Regions from separate parts of the Bradyrhizobium sp. WCU1 genome, predicted to be linked through region 2. Evidence: riboswitches for the same ligand, from Rfam matches in the RefSeq annotation. Region 2 holds a riboswitch; the other holds the start of a gene.

Region 1 (7,941 bases), 150 kb from region 2:
AAACAACTAGAGAGAAACGACATGAACCCAGCCAATCTTCCGTTTGATTCCGAAGCGATGCTGCAGGGCCTGCGCAGCTGGGTGGAATGCGAAAGCCCGACATGGGATGCGGCTGCGGTCGAACGCATGCTCGGTCTCGCCGCGCGCGAGATGGCGATCATGGGCGCGACGATCGAACGCATCGCGGGACGCCAGGGCTTTGCCGGCTGCGTCCGCGCCCGTTTCCCCCATCCGAAGCAAGGCCAGCCCGGCATCCTGATTGCCGGCCATCTCGACACCGTGCACCCGGTCGGCACCATCGAGAAGCTGCAATGGCGGCGCGAAGGCAACAAGTGCTTCGGGCCCGGCATCTTCGACATGAAGGGCGGCAACTATCTGTCGATCGAAGCGATCCGGCAATTGGCTCGCGCGTCCTTCACGACGCCGCTGCCGATCACGGTGCTGTTCACGCCCGATGAAGAGGTCGGCACGCCCTCGACGCGCGACATCATCGAGGCCGAGGCCGCACGCAACAAATATGTGCTGGTGCCGGAGCCCGGCCGGCCGAACAACGGTGTCGTCACCGGCCGCTACGCGATCGCGCGCTTCAACCTCGAAGCCACCGGCAAGCCGAGCCATGCCGGCGCGACGCTGTCCTCCGGCCGTTCCGCGATCCGGGAAATGGCCCGGCAGATCATCGCTATCGACGGCATGACCACCGAGGACTGTACCTTCTCGGTCGGCGTCGTGCATGGCGGCCAATGGGTCAATTGCGTCGCGACCACCTGCACCGGCGAAGCGCTCAGCATGGCCAAGCGCCAGGCCGATCTCGACCGCGGCGTCGAGCGCATGCTGGCGCTGTCAGGCACGGCCAACGACGTCACTTTCAAGGTGACGCGCGGCGTCACCCGCCCGGTATGGGAGCCGGATGCCGGCACCATGGCGCTGTATGAAAAGGCAAAAGGCCTCGCAGCGGCGATGGGCCTCGACCTGCCGCATGGCAGCGCCGGCGGCGGATCGGACGGCAACTTCACCGGCGCAATGGGCATCCCGACGCTCGACGGCCTCGGCGTTCGCGGCGCCGATGCGCATACGCTCAACGAACACATTGAGGTCGACAGCCTTGCCGAGCGCGGCCGCCTGATGGCGGCACTGCTGGCGACGCTCGACTGACGTCGATTGCACTGCACAACACGTTGGCACTGCCAGATCGAAATTTAGCCTTGTCCATTTTTGAGGCTTCGCCTACGGTCCGGCCGTCCAACTCGACGATGCGGGAGAGATCGAAGCGACAACATTCGTGTTGTCAGCTTCGGCGCCGACGGAGCAACCGCCCCGGAAACTCTCAGGCAAAAGGACTGTATCGTCAGGACGATCTGGAGAGAGACGGACACGACCGCACATCAAGGGCCGTGACGTCCACCGAAGGGGATAGTTCGCGATCGGGCACAGGTCCGATGCGGATCAAGCTCTCAGGTACCGTGACAGATGGGGCGCTGAAACAGCCGGTTGCACCGGCGGTTCGGCGACTCTAATCCACGGGAGCCTGAAGACCACCATGCCACACATTGCGATCATCGGCGCCGGCATCACCGGCGTGACGACGGCCTATGCCCTGCTCGAGCGCGGCTACCGGGTGACTGTCCTCGACAGGCATCGCTACGCCGCGATGGAGACCTCGTTCGCCAACGGCGGACAGCTTTCCGCCAGCAATGCCGAAGTCTGGAACAGCGCCGCGACCATTCTCAAGGGGCTGCGCTGGATGCTGCGAAGCGACGCTCCGCTGTTGATGAATCCGAAGCCGAGCTGGCACAAATATTCCTGGATCGGCGAATTCGTCGGCAGCATCACCCGTTATCGCGCCAACACCATCGAGACCACACGGCTCGCAATCGAAGCGCGCAAGTATCTGTTCTCAATCGCGCAGCGCGAGAACATCGCCTTCGATCTCGAGCGCCGCGGCATCCTGCACGTCTATCACGACAAGGCCGGCTTCGACGCGGGCCTGCGCGTCAACACGCTGCTGCAACAAGGCGGCCTCGACCGACGTCCGGTGACGGCGGACGAAATCCGCACCCTCGAACCCGCGCTGCAGACGAGCTGCTATGGCGGCTTCTTTACGCCGTCGGATGCGACCGGCGATATCCACAAGTTCACGCGCGGTCTCGCCGAGGCCTGCATCCGTCGCGGCGCGAGCTTTGTCCATGAAGCCGATGTCGACACCATCGCGCGCGGCGATGACGGTTTCCGCATCGGCTGGAACGACGTCGCTTCGCATGACGCCGAGGTCGCGCAACGGCACGAGCTGCAGGCCGACGGCATCGTCATCTGCGCCGGCGTGGCAAGCCGCCACTTCGCAAGCCTGCTCAACGACCGCGTCAACGTCTATCCGGTGAAGGGCTACTCGATCACGGTGCAGCTCGATGCGCCGCAAAGCCGCGACGCTGCGCCGACCGTCAGCCTGCTCGATGAAGCGGCAAAAATCGTCACCAGCCGGCTCGGCGCCGACCGCTTCCGCGTCGCCGGCACCGCCGAGTTCAACGGCTTCAACCGCGATATCCGCGCCGACCGCATCCAGCCGCTGGTGGATTGGGTGCGGCATCATTTTCCGGGGATCGATACATCGAAGGTCGTGCCGTGGGCGGGCCTGCGCCCGATGATGCCGAACATGATGCCGGTGGTGCGCTCGGGACGGATTCCTGGCGTGTTCTACAACACCGGCCACGGTCATCTCGGCTGGACACTCTCGGCCGCGACGGCACAGATGATCGCGGGTGCGATCGATGACTGGCGCGACCTCGACACGCCTTCAATGGTGCCATCGCAGGCCGATGCGATCGAGCCTGCCCGCGCAGCTTTCCCCTAATCATCCGACCGGAGAGGAAGAATATGTGCGTATTTGCGTGTGTCCAAGTCGGGATTCGCTGGGAATCGCCGCGTGACAACGATTAGCGTCGTAATGGGGAAAAGCGCTTCAGCGCGGGAGGGGACAATGCGCATTGGGGTCACGGGCACGCATGGCATTGCGGCCCGGAGCGGCATTCCGGCCGGCACGCGTGTCGTTGGCAATCGCTTCGGCGGACCGATACGCAATCTCGCCATCGGCACGCGCATCGGTTGCGCGCGCCATCTTTCCGAAACGCTCATTGCTCAAGGCTCCACGAAAGGCGCGACATGACAACCGGGACGTTGACCAAGGCGGATCAGATTGCCGCCGAGTTGTGCGCGGCCGTCGATCGAAACTTCGACGATCAGATCGCGTTCCTGTCGCGCATGGTGCAATTCCGCAGCCTGCGTGGACAGGAGGCGCCACAGCAACATTGGCTGGCCGAGCAATTCGCCAAGCGCCGCTACGACGTCGATGCATTCAGCCTTGCGGACGTCAACCTGATGAGCCATCCGAAAGCAGCACCGATGGACGGCATCGATCTTGCCGGATCGCAGCAGGTCGTTGCGACGCTCAACAGCAAGGGCAGCGGGCGCAGCCTGATCCTGCAAGGTCATATCGACGTGGTGCCTGAAGGGCCTGCTGACCTTTGGGACCAGCCGCCGTTCTCGGGCGCCGTGCAGGACGGCTGGATGTTCGGGCGTGGCGCGCAAGACATGAAGGCCGGCGTCTCGGCAATGATCTTCGCGCTCGATGCGATCCGCGACGCCGGCTATGTTCCGGGCGGACGCATCCATCTGCAGACCGTGACCGAGGAAGAGAGCACCGGCAACGGCGCATTGTCGACGTTGATCCGCGGCTATCGCGCCGACGCCTGCCTCATTCCCGAACCAACCGGACACACGCTGACGCGTGCCCAGGTCGGCGCCGTCTGGTTCCGCCTGCGCGTCCGCGGCACGCCGGTGCATGTCGCCTATTCGGAAACCGGGACAAGCGCCATCCTGTCGGCGATGCATCTGGTGCGCGCGTTTCAGGATTACACCAAGGCGCTCAATGCCCGGGCGCTCGACAACAGCTGGTTCCGCAGCGTCAAGAACCCGATCAAGTTCAACGTCGGGATCATCAAGGGCGGCGATTGGGCCAGTTCGACCGCGGCCTGGTGCGAACTGGATTGCCGTCTCGGCCTGCTGCCGGGCGAAACGCCGCAGCAGGCGATGCAGGGCATCGAGGAGTGCCTGGCCGACGCGCACAAGGCCGACGAGTTCCTGTCCGGCAATCCGGCTGAACTGGTGTGGAGCGGCTTTCAGGCCGACGCAGCGGTCTGCGAGCCCGGCAGCGAAGCGGAAGCAGCCCTGTCGGCTGCCCATCATTGCGTCTTCCAGGCTCCGATGCAGGAGCGCCTGTCGACGGCCGTCAACGACACCCGCTACTATTGTGTCGATTACGGCATCCCTGCACTTTGCTATGGTCCTTACGGTGTCGGCCCACATGCGTTCAACGAACGTGTCGAGCTCGACAGCCTTCGCAAGACAACGCAGAGCATCGCACTGTTCGCCGCCAACTGGTGCGGCGTGATGAGAGCGTGAATGAACGTGTCGCTTCAGCTCGGTGGCACACGACGACAAGTGCAATTCGAAATAGCAGCATCAGACCAGGGAAGGCCGCCAACGGCACGACCCTCGCCTTGATATAACGTCGCCATTGGCACAGTATTTGCCTGCAAATTCATCACGTTCGCGCTGGCTTTGACACAAGACGCAGAAGCGCATGAGACACATCACGGGGACACCATGAGTATGATGCGGCCCAGCCTTCGCTTCACACCATCTGACGGCAGGAGATAGCAGCGATGATCGGATATCTGCTTCGCCGCATCCTCGCTGCCATTCCCGTGATGGGCGTGGTGGCCCTGTTCGTGTTCCTGTTGCTGCGGCTGACGCCGGGCGACCCCGCCGCAATCCTCGCCGGCGACAATGCGACGCCGGAACAGCTCGAGCGCATCCGTACCTCGCTTGGTCTGAACGAGCCGATCTACATCCAGTTCTACACCTGGGTCGCGAAGCTCCTGCACGGCGACCTCGGCGTCTCCCTGATCTCGAACAAGCCGATCCTCGAGATGATCGGCCCGCGCCTCGAGCCGTCGATCTCGGTCGCGCTCGCCACCATCGTCCTCTCGATCCTGGTCGCGGTGCCGCTCGGCGTCATCGCGGCGTGGAAGCACGGCACCTGGATCGACCGCTGCGTGATGGGGCTGTCGGTGCTCGGCTTCTCGGTGCCGGTGTTCGTGATCGGCTATGTGCTGATCCAGGTGTTCGCGATCGATCTGCGCTGGGTGCCGGTGCAGGGCTTCAAGAGCATCTCGGCCGGCTTCGGTCCGTTCTTCGAGCGCATCATCCTGCCGACCTGCACCCTCTCCTTCATCTATGTGGCACTGATCGCGCGCATGACCCGGGCCTCGATGCTCGATGTGCTGGGTGAAGATTACGTCCGCACCGCGCGCGCCAAGGGCATCGGCGAGACCGGCGTGCTGCTGCGCCACGCACTGCGCAACGCCGCGGTGCCGGTGATCACCGTGATCGGCTCCGGCTTCGCACTGCTGATCTCCGGCGTCGTCGTCACCGAAAGCGTGTTCAACCTGCCCGGCATCGGCCGCCTCACCGTCGATGCGGTGCTGGCGCGCGACTATCCGGTGATCCAGGCCATGATCCTTCTGACGTCGGGCATCTATGTCGGCGTCAATCTGTTGATCGACGTGGCGTACACCCTGCTCGATCCTCGTATCCGGTACTGAGCAATGGCGATCGAAACCCTTCCCGAAGCCTCTCTCCCCGTCACCCGGCCGTTCCGCGTCAAGTTCGGCTTCCTGACCTCGACGCCGATCATCGCGGTCGCAACGATCTGTCTCGTCCTCATCATCCTGATGGCGATCTTCGCGCCGCTCCTTGCGCCTCGTGATCCACTCTTGCTGACGCCGTCGCTGCGGCTGAAGCCGTCGAGCGCGCAATATTTGCTCGGCACCGACGCCTATGGACGCGACCTGTTGTCGCGCATCATCTACGGCGCGCGGATCTCGCTGGTAATCGGGCTCGGCGCCGCCGTCTGCTCGATCGCCATCGGGCTCCTGATCGGCCTCGTCGCCGGCTTCTTCCGCTGGGTCGATGCGGTGATGATGCGCGTGATGGACGGCTTGATGGCGATCCCGGCCATTCTGCTCGCAATCGCCGTGGTCTCGCTGTCTGGCGCCAGCATCTGGACCGTGATGGTCGCGATCACCATCCCCGAGATCCCGCGCGTAGCACGCCTGGTGCGCTCGGTGGTGCTGACCGCGCGCGAGGAGCCCTATGTCGAGGCCGCGATCTCGCTCGGCTCGAGCCTGCCGAAGATCATGTGGCGGCATTTGATGCCGAACACGATCGCGCCGCTGATCGTGCAAGGCACTTATGTCTGCGCGTCCGCGATCCTGACCGAGGCGATCCTGTCGTTCCTCGGCGCCGGCATCTCGCCGGAGACGCCGACCTGGGGCAACATCATGGCCGAGGGCCGCGCGTTCTTCCAGGTCAAGCCGTCGCTGATCTTCTGGCCGGGACTTCTGCTCTCGATCGCCATTCTCAGCATCAACCTGATCGGCGACGCCGCGCGCGATGCGCTCGATCCCCGCATGAAGCAGCGTGAGGGCAAGTGACGGCTTCGATGCAATCGAAGCCGTCATCCCGGGGCGCGCAGCGAACCCGGGATCTCGAGATTCCGGGTCTGGTCCTGGCGCACCATCCCGGAATGACAGTGGGTAAATTCCTTCGCAGCCGCGCCAAGAGAGCCTGACATGACCAACGTCGTCCTCGACATCAACAACCTCGTCGTCGGCCTCGGCCGCAAGGCGGACGCGCATCGCATCATCGACGACCTCTCCCTCCAGGTGCATGAGGGCGAGACGCTGTGCCTGGTCGGCGAAAGCGGCTCGGGCAAGTCGGTGACCTCGCTAACCACGATGGGCCTGTTGCAGAAGGGCACGCTGGTGCCGTCGGGCGGCAGCGTCAAGCTGGTCGGCGAGGAGCTGCTCACTGCCACTGACCGCCGGCTGCGCCAGCTGCGCGCCACGCGAATGGCGATGATCTTCCAGGAGCCGATGACCGCGCTCAATCCGGTGGTCCCGGTCGGCCGCCAGATCGACGAGGTGCTGCGCGCCCATACCGATCTCGACTCCCGCGCGCGGCGCCAGAAGATCCTGGCGATGATGGAGCATGTGCGGCTGCCGGACGTGCAGCGCATCTTCTCTTCCTACCCGCACCGCCTCTCCGGCGGACAGCGCCAGCGCATCATGATCGCGATGGCTCTGGTGCTGGAGCCGAAGCTCCTGATCGCGGACGAGCCGACCACGGCGCTCGACGTCACCACCCAGAAGCAGATCCTCGCCCTGATCCGTGATCTGCAACGCGATCACGGCACCGCCGTCCTCTTCATCACCCACGACATGGGCGTGGTGGCCGAGATCGCCGACCGCGTCGCGGTGATGCGGCACGGCCGGCTGGTCGAAACCGGCCCGCTGCAGGATGTGCTGCGCAATCCGAAGATGGAGTACACCCGCAACCTGCTGTCCTCGGTCCCCAGCCTCGTGCCGCGCGCGCCGCGCCCGGAGACGAAAGAGCCGGTGGTGCTGGAAGCCAACGAGCTCAGCAAGGTCTACCGGGAGCGGTCGCTGTACGGCAAAGCCCGCGAGGTCGCCGCCGCCAGCAACGTCACGCTCACCTTGCGCAAGGGCCGCACGCTCGGCATCGTCGGCGAAAGCGGCTCCGGCAAATCGACGGTGGCGCGCTGCATCGTCCGGCTGATCGATCCGACCTCGGGCGGGGTGCGCCTCGCCGGCCGCGAGATCTCCGATTTGTCGCGCCGGCTGTTGCAGCCGCATCGCCAGAAGATCCAGATCATCTTCCAGGACCCCTACCGCTCGCTCAATCCGCGCGTCACGGTCGGCGAGAGCATCGCGGAGGGCCCGATCAATTACGGCATGCCGCGCAAGGACGCGCTGGCGCGGGCCCGCGAGTTGCTCGAGCTGGTGCATTTGCCGCCCGACGCGATCT
Region 2 (7,941 bases):
TCCGGCCCAGGAGGCGCGCGCCTTCTCGCGCTGGCGGTTCATTGCATCGGTGAACGATGCCTGGTCGACGCTGATGCCGCGCGACTTCAACGCGTCCTGTGTCAAATCCAGCGGGAAGCCGTAGGTGTCGTACAGCGTGAACGCGGTGTCGCCGTCGAACATGTCGCCCTTCTTGAGGCCGGCGCTCTTCTCGTCGAGGATCGACAGGCCCCGCACCAGCGTCTTGCGGAAGCGGGTCTCTTCGAGCTGCAGCGTCTCCTCGATCAGCTTCTCCGCGCGCACCAGGTCCGGATAGGCCTGGCCCATCTCGCGGACCAGCGCCCAGACCAGGCGATGCATCAGCGGCTCGCTCGCGCCGAGCAGCTGCGCATGGCGCATCGCGCGGCGCATGATCCGGCGCAGCACGTAGCCGCGGCCCTCGTTCGAGGGCAGCACGCCGTCGGCGATCAGGAACGCCGACGAACGCAGATGGTCGGCGATCACCCGGTACGACGCGACGTTCTGCGCGTTCGGCCCATGACCGAGCGCCGAGGAAGCCGCATCGATCAGATGGCGGAACAGATCGGTCTCGAACACGCTCTCGACGCCCTGCAGGATGCAGGCCATACGCTCCAGGCCCATGCCGGTGTCGATCGAGGGACGCGGCAGCGCCACGCGCTCCTCCTTCGTCACCTGCTCGTACTGCATGAACACCAGGTTCCAGAATTCGAGGAACCGATCGCCATCCTCTTCCGGGCTGCCGGGAGGTCCGCCCCAGATGTGCTCGCCGCGATCGATGAAGATCTCGGAGCACGGACCGCACGGGCCGGTGTCGCCCATCGCCCAGAAATTGTCCGAGGTCGGGATGCGGATGATGCGATCGTCCGAGAAGCCCGCGATCTTCTTCCAGTAGCCGGCCGCCTCGTCGTCGGTGTGGTAGACGGTGACGAGCAGCTTGTCCTTCTTCAGCCCGAAATCCCTGGTAATCAGATTCCAGGCGAGCTCGATCGCGCGTTCCTTGAAGTAGTCGCCGAACGAGAAGTTGCCGAGCATCTCGAAGAAGGTGAGATGGCGCGCGGTGTAGCCGACATTGTCGAGGTCGTTGTGCTTGCCGCCGGCGCGGACGCATTTCTGCGAGGTCGTGGCGCGCTGATAGCCGCGCTTCTCGACGCCGGTGAAGACGTTCTTGAACTGCACCATGCCGGCATTGGTGAACATCAGGGTCGGGTCGTTGCGCGGCACCAGAGGCGACGACGCCACGATCTCGTGGCCGTTCTCCTTGAAGAAGTTCAGAAATGTCGACCTGATGTCGTTGACGCTGCTCATGTTCATCCAATCGGAAAAATGGGGCCGGCCAGTCGCAAAAAGGCGTCATTTCCGGCCGAACGCTTTTAGACATTGCCAGCTGCGGTGTCCAGAAACTGTGCAGCCGGATCATGGGCTTGCCGCGGCAGCACAAAGCCCATTGGATAGTTGTTGCAGCTGCGTTGACAGGCTTGGCGGCGGCGTGTTTTCTACTGGCCTGTTAACCCGTCACGTCGGGAGAGACCGGCCTTTCTTTGGGCCGGCGCCGAAGGAGCAACCGCCCCGGAAACTCTCAGGCAAAAGGACCGCGTGACGTCTGACATCTGGAAAGAGGCGCTGGGGTTGTCCCCGATTGCGTCCGCCGACGGGATAATACTCTCAGGCACAGCGACAGATGGGGCTTTCTGCAGGTTCCTCAAGGGGAAATAGGTCCCCGTGGGAACCGCGAGGGCCCTGTGATGCTTGCGCACGAAACTTCCCCGCTGAAACAGACCCCGCTGCATGCGCTGCATCTGGCGCGCGGCGCCAAGATGGTCCCGTTCGCCGGCTACGACATGCCGGTGCAGTACACGGCCGGCGTGCTCAAGGAGCACCTGCACACCCGCAAGGACGCCGGCCTGTTCGACGTGTCCCACATGGGACAGCTCGTGCTGAGGGCCAAATCCGGCAAGGTCGGCGACGCGGCGCTGGCGCTGGAAAAACTGGTGCCGCAGGACATTGCCGGCATCGCGCCGGGACGGCAGCGCTACGCGCAATTCACCAACGATGACGGCGGCCTGCTCGACGATTTGATGGTCGCGAATTTCGGCGATCATTTGTTCCTGGTGGTCAACGCCGCCTGCAAGGCCGAGGACGAGGCGCATCTGCGCGCGCATCTCACCGATGCTTGCGAGATCCTGTCGCTGGCTGACCGCGCGCTGATCGCGCTGCAAGGCCCGAAGGCCGAATCGGCTCTGGCGAAGCTTTGTGCAGATGTCAGTTCGATGAAATTCATGGACGCCGGCCCGCGCCGCGTCGCCGACATCGACTGCTTCGTCTCACGCTCCGGCTATACCGGCGAGGACGGTTTTGAGATTTCCGTTCCGGCCCACAAGGCGGAGGCCCTGGTCACTGCGCTGCTCGACAATCCCGACGTGCTGCCGATCGGGCTCGGCGCGCGCGACAGCCTGCGGCTCGAGGCCGGGCTCTGCCTCTACGGCCATGACATCGACACGACGACGACGCCGGTCGAAGGCGCACTGGAATGGTCGGTGCAGAAAGTCCGCCGCAGCGGCGGCGCTCGCGCCGGCGGTTTTCCGGGCGCCGACAAGATTCTCGGCCAGTTCGCACAAGGCGCTTCCCGCCGCCGCGTTGGTCTGAAGCCTGAGGGCCGCGCGCCGGTGCGCGAGGGCGCCGCGCTGTTTGCCGATGCCACCTCGTCCGAGCAGATCGGGAAGGTGACCTCGGGCGGCTTCGGCCCGAGCCTCAATGCACCGGTTGCGATGGGTTATCTGCCGACCGCTCTTTCCGCCGCCGGCACCACCGTTTTCGCCGAACTGCGCGGCCAGCGGCTGCCGCTGAAAGTCGCGTCCACGCCCTTCGTTCCCAATACCTACAAACGCTAAACGCCAGAGGATCTCTCCATGACGACGCTGTACACGTCCGACCACGAATGGCTCCGCATCGAGGGCGACGTCGCCACGATCGGGATCACCGACTACGCGCAGTCGCAGCTCGGCGACGTCGTGTTCGTCGAACTGCCCAAGGTCGGACGCAGCCTGAAGAAGGCCGAGGCCGCCGCCGTCGTCGAATCCGTCAAGGCCGCTTCCGACGTCTACGCGCCGATCACCGGCGAGGTGATCGAGGTCAACGAGGCGCTCGCCGCCGAGCCCGCGCTGGTCAATTCGGATGCCGGCGGCAAAGCCTGGTTCTTCAAGCTCAAGATTGCCGACAAGGGCGAGCTCGGCGGCCTGATGGACGAGGCCGCCTACGCCGCGCACACCGCCTAAAGGATCACGCCATGAACGCGCCCTTCAAGCCGATCAACGAAGCCGCCACCGATTTCGTCCGCCGCCACGTCGGCCCCTCACCGCGCGACGTCAACGCGATGCTGGAGACGGTCGGCGCCGCGAGCCTGCAGGCGCTGATGAATGAGACGCTGCCCGCGTCGATCCGCCAGAAGGCGCCGCTCGATCTCGGCCGCGCGCTGAGCGAGACCGAGGCGCTCGCGCATATGAGCGAGCTCGCCGCGCAGAACCAGATATTCACGTCGCTGATCGGCCAAGGCTATTCCGGCACCATCCTGCCGGCGGTGATCCAGCGCAACATCCTGGAGAACCCGGCCTGGTACACGGCGTACACGCCGTATCAGCCGGAGATCAGCCAGGGCCGGCTCGAAGCCCTGTTCAACTTCCAGACCATGATCTGCGACCTCACCGGGCTCGACGTCGCCAACGCCTCGCTGCTCGACGAGGCGACCGCGGCCGCCGAAGCGATGGCGCTCGCCGAGCGCCACTCGCAGGTCAAGGCGAAGGTATTCTTCGTCGACAAGGAGGTGCATCCGCAGACGCTCGCCGTGATGCGCACGCGCGCCGCCCCGCTGGGCTGGGCGCTGGTGGTCGGCGATCCCCTCACCGAGCTCGACAAGGCCGACGTGCTCGGCGCGTTGCTGCAATATCCGGGCACGACCGGCACGGTGCGCGATCTCCGGCCGGCGATCGCATCGCTGCGCGCCAAGGGGGCGCTTGCGATCGTTGCCGCGGACCTGCTGTCGCTGACCCTGCTGACCTCACCCGGCGAGCTCGGCGCCGACATCGCGATCGGCTCGGCACAGCGGTTCGGCGTGCCGATGGGCTATGGCGGGCCGCACGCCGCCTACATGGCGGTGCGCGACACGCTGAAGCGCTCGCTGCCCGGCCGCATCGTCGGCCTGTCGGTGGATTCGCGTGGTGCGCCGGCCTATCGCCTCGCCCTGCAAACCCGCGAACAGCATATCCGCCGCGAGAAGGCGACCTCCAACATCTGCACCGCGCAGGTGCTGCTCGCCGTGATCGCCTCGATGTATGCGGTCTATCACGGGCCCGAGGGATTGACCCATATCGCACGCGGCGTGCATCGCCGCACCACCGTGCTCGCCGCCGGGCTGCGCAAGCTCGGCTTTACGCCGACCAGCGAGGCGTTCTTCGATACCGTGACCGTCGAAGCCGGCACGAAGCAGATCGAGATCGTTACGCGCGCGCAGGCGGAACGGATCAACCTGCGGATCGGCGCGACCACGCTTGGCATCGCGCTCGACGAGACCACCACGCCGGAGACCGTCGAGGCGGTGTGGCGGGTGTTCGGCGGCAAGCTGAGCTTTGCCGAGATCGAGGCCGGCGCACGCGAGGCGCTGCCGAAGGAGCTGCGGCGCAGCAGCGCCTTCCTCACCCATCCGGTGTTCAACACGCACCGTTCGGAGACCGAACTGCTGCGCTACATGCGCAAGCTCAGCGATCGCGACCTCGCGCTCGACCGCGCGATGATCCCGCTCGGCTCCTGCACCATGAAGCTCAACGCCACCACCGAAATGATCCCGCTGACCTGGCCGGCGTTCGGCAATCTGCATCCGTTTGCGCCCACGGATCAGGCCAAGGGCTATCACGCGCTTTTCAAGCGGCTGGAGCAGTGGCTGTGCGACATCACCGGCTATGACGCGGTGTCGCTGCAGCCGAACTCCGGCGCGCAGGGCGAATATGCCGGACTCCTTGCGATCCGGGGTTACCATCTCGCGCGCGGCGAGCCGCATCGCAAGGTGTGCCTGATCCCCTCCTCCGCGCACGGCACCAACCCGGCCTCGGCCGCGATGGTCGGCATGGACGTCGTGGTGGTCGCCTGCGACGCGCGCGGCGACGTCGACGTCAATGATCTCCGCGCCAAGGCCGAGAAGCATTCGGCCAACCTCGCCGCCGTGATGATCACCTATCCGTCGACCCACGGCGTGTTCGAGGAGCATATCAGCGAGATCTGCGACATCGTGCATGCGCATGGCGGGCAGGTCTATCTCGATGGCGCCAACATGAACGCGCAGGTCGGGCTCTCGCGGCCCGGCGACTACGGCGCCGATGTCAGCCATCTCAATCTGCACAAGACCTTCTGTATCCCGCATGGCGGCGGCGGCCCCGGCATGGGTCCGATCGGCGTCAAGGCGCATCTTGCGCCCTATCTGCCGGGCCATCCTTCGACAGACGGTGCGACAGCGCACGCCATCGGCCCGGTGTCGGCCGCGCCGTTCGGCTCGGCGTCGATCCTGACCATCTCCTACATCTACATCCTGATGATGGGCGGCGAAGGGCTGACGCGCGCCACCGAAGTGGCGATCCTCAATGCGAACTACATCGCAGCAAAGCTGCAGCCGCATTTCCCGGTGCTGTACCGCAACGAGCGCGGTCGCGTCGCGCATGAATGCATCGTCGATCCGCGGGCGCTGAAGACGACCAGCGGCGTCACCGTGGACGACATCGCCAAGCGGCTGATCGACTACGGCTTCCACGCGCCGACCATGAGCTTCCCGGTGGCGGGCACGCTGATGATCGAGCCGACGGAATCGGAATCGAAGTTCGAGATCGACCGCTTCTGCGACGCCATGATCGCAATCCGCAACGAGATCGCGGAGATCGAGAGCGGCCGCTGGAAGGTCGAGGCCTCGCCGCTGCGCCACGCCCCGCACACCGTGCACGACATCGCCGACGATGTGTGGGACCGGGCCTATACCCGCGCCGAGGGCTGCTTCCCGGCTGGCGTGTCGCGCTCCGACAAATACTGGAGCCCGGTCGGCCGCGTCGACAATGTCTACGGCGATCGCAACCTGGTGTGCTCGTGCCCGCCGATCGAAGATTACGCGGAAGCCGCAGAGTAGCGCGGCCTCTGTTGCGGGATGTCGTAGCAACCGTCCACCGGGGATGGTTGCTACGAGGTCCGGTTCAAAACGTCAAAAACAACCCCATGCACAGTAGGGATTGGGGCGACTGGTCATCCGCAGGCACTAGATCCAGTCGGTCAGACGGGTAGAGCCAACGGGTCCGCGATTCGCGCCATCGCAGGGAATGCGCGGGAGCGACCGACGCTGCGGCAGGAGGAGACATGCGCGAGGAATTCTGGTTTCACTTCCCGTTTCGCGTCCGCTATTCCGAGGTCGACGCGCAGGCCGTGGTGTTCAACGCCCATTATTTGACCTATTTCGACACCGCGATCACGGAGTATTTCCGCGCGCTCGGCTACGACTATCTCGGCGAAGTGGCGCGCACCGGCATCGACTTCCATACCGTGAAGTCGGTGGTGGAGTACAAGGCGCCGATCCGGTTCGACGAGGACATCGAGGTCTGCGTCCGGGTCGCGCGGATCGGCCGCTCCTCGATCAACCTGGCGCTGGCGATCTTCGCCAAGGGCTCCGACGACCTGCGCGCCACCGGCGAGATCATCTGGGTCGCGACCGACCAGACAACCCACCAATCGGTCGCCGTCACGGAGGATCTGCGGGCGCTGGTCGCAAGCCGGGAGAAGGCGCTGGCGCCAGGTTGAGTTGACTACGGCTTGGTCAGCGTCGGAGCAATGCGCCAGAGATTGTCGTTGGTGAGGTGCGTGCCGCCCCACCAGCGATCGATCGGGTTATGGCTGCTGAAGTCTTCCTGGTGCGCGATGATCGCTTCGCCGAACTCGGTCAGCCGCGGATAGCTTGCAGCGTAGCGCGCGTACCAACTCCTTTTGCTCTGCGGTCGTTCGAGATCGGTCACTGCAGGCGACGGACCATCCGTGAGGCCGTCGAGCAATGAGAAAAGTTCGAGTTCCCCGAACACATTTCCGGGGCGCCAGAAACGATGAAGGAGTCCAAGCGCTGAAAAGCCGTCGTAACGTGCGATCAGCTCAAGAAGTCGCATTTCAGTTGCGCCAAGCCCCGTCGTGCGGGAGGGCAATTCTGCAACCAAGGCAAGCTGCGCCGACCTCAGAAATGGCAGTGAGCTAAGGTCACTCTGCAAGCAATCCAGAAAAGGCATTGGGGTGGCTGCGCGATACGCCGACCAGATTGCACTTCCGGTATTGAGTTCGACCGGGCCGACGTCGACCGTCAACACATCCTCTGGCTCGGGCATCTGTTCAGCCGGCATCGTCAGATCGAAATCAACAAGACGCAACTTCAATCTGGCCGCTGTCTCGGGATGATATCCGAAAAAAGCCAGAAGGAAGGCCAGCTGCAGCTGATCGTTCGGATATTGTTCGAACCAGAGCTCGATAACGTCATACGGTTCGCAATATTCGACGAACGAAAGGTGCCTGCGAGCCCGCGCTTCATCGGAGAACAATCTCCATGAACACCAATCCGACCAATGACGACCCGGGCCCTGGCCTGAACGCGCGCCAAAATAATCTTCGAACTCTTCTGCCGGGGGCAACGGCCCCCCAACGAAGCGAAAGCGAAATTCAATGACCGCTTCTGCCAGACCTGAGCGCGCGAGACGGATACCGGAACCAGTCAGAATCAAACGCTTCATCATCCAACCTCGCCGAACCCAAAACAAAACGGGCGCCGAAGACGTCGGCAACTCAACGTCCTCAGCGCCCGCTTGCAGCGAAATGATTGAGCCTTACTCTTCCGTCGGCTCCTCGCCGTCGGCGTCACGCTCCGGCGTGCCGGCGAGGATCTGC

What was found. A riboswitch is a leader RNA that binds a small molecule or an ion and turns the genes downstream of it on or off. The one in region 2 is predicted to bind glycine.
Region 1: linked by a shared signal. The riboswitch ahead of ACTUWL_RS29585 (D-amino acid dehydrogenase) and the one ahead of gcvT (glycine cleavage system aminomethyltransferase GcvT) in region 2 are both predicted to bind glycine.

What each region holds. Positions count from the first base shown of each region.
Region 1 covers NZ_CM130280.1:6,323,844-6,331,784, reverse strand. The annotation lists gene ACTUWL_RS29590 (M20/M25/M40 family metallo-hydrolase) at 22-1,152, shown strand; glycine riboswitch at 1,244-1,350, shown strand; glycine riboswitch at 1,354-1,469, shown strand; gene ACTUWL_RS29585 (D-amino acid dehydrogenase) at 1,538-2,845, shown strand; gene ACTUWL_RS29580 (hypothetical protein) at 2,972-3,157, shown strand; gene ACTUWL_RS29575 (ArgE/DapE family deacylase) at 3,154-4,452, shown strand; gene ACTUWL_RS29570 (ABC transporter permease) at 4,716-5,657, shown strand; gene ACTUWL_RS29565 (ABC transporter permease) at 5,661-6,548, shown strand; gene ACTUWL_RS29560 (ABC transporter ATP-binding protein) at 6,687-7,941, shown strand, end outside.
Region 2 covers NZ_CM130280.1:6,170,666-6,178,606, reverse strand. The annotation lists gene alaS (alanine--tRNA ligase) at 1-1,305, opposite strand, end outside; glycine riboswitch at 1,508-1,602, shown strand; gene gcvT (glycine cleavage system aminomethyltransferase GcvT) at 1,743-2,888, shown strand; gene gcvH (glycine cleavage system protein GcvH) at 2,907-3,272, shown strand; gene gcvP (aminomethyl-transferring glycine dehydrogenase) at 3,284-6,157, shown strand; gene ACTUWL_RS28830 (acyl-CoA thioesterase) at 6,382-6,819, shown strand; gene ACTUWL_RS28825 (hypothetical protein) at 6,825-7,790, opposite strand; gene recA (recombinase RecA) at 7,881-7,941, opposite strand, start outside.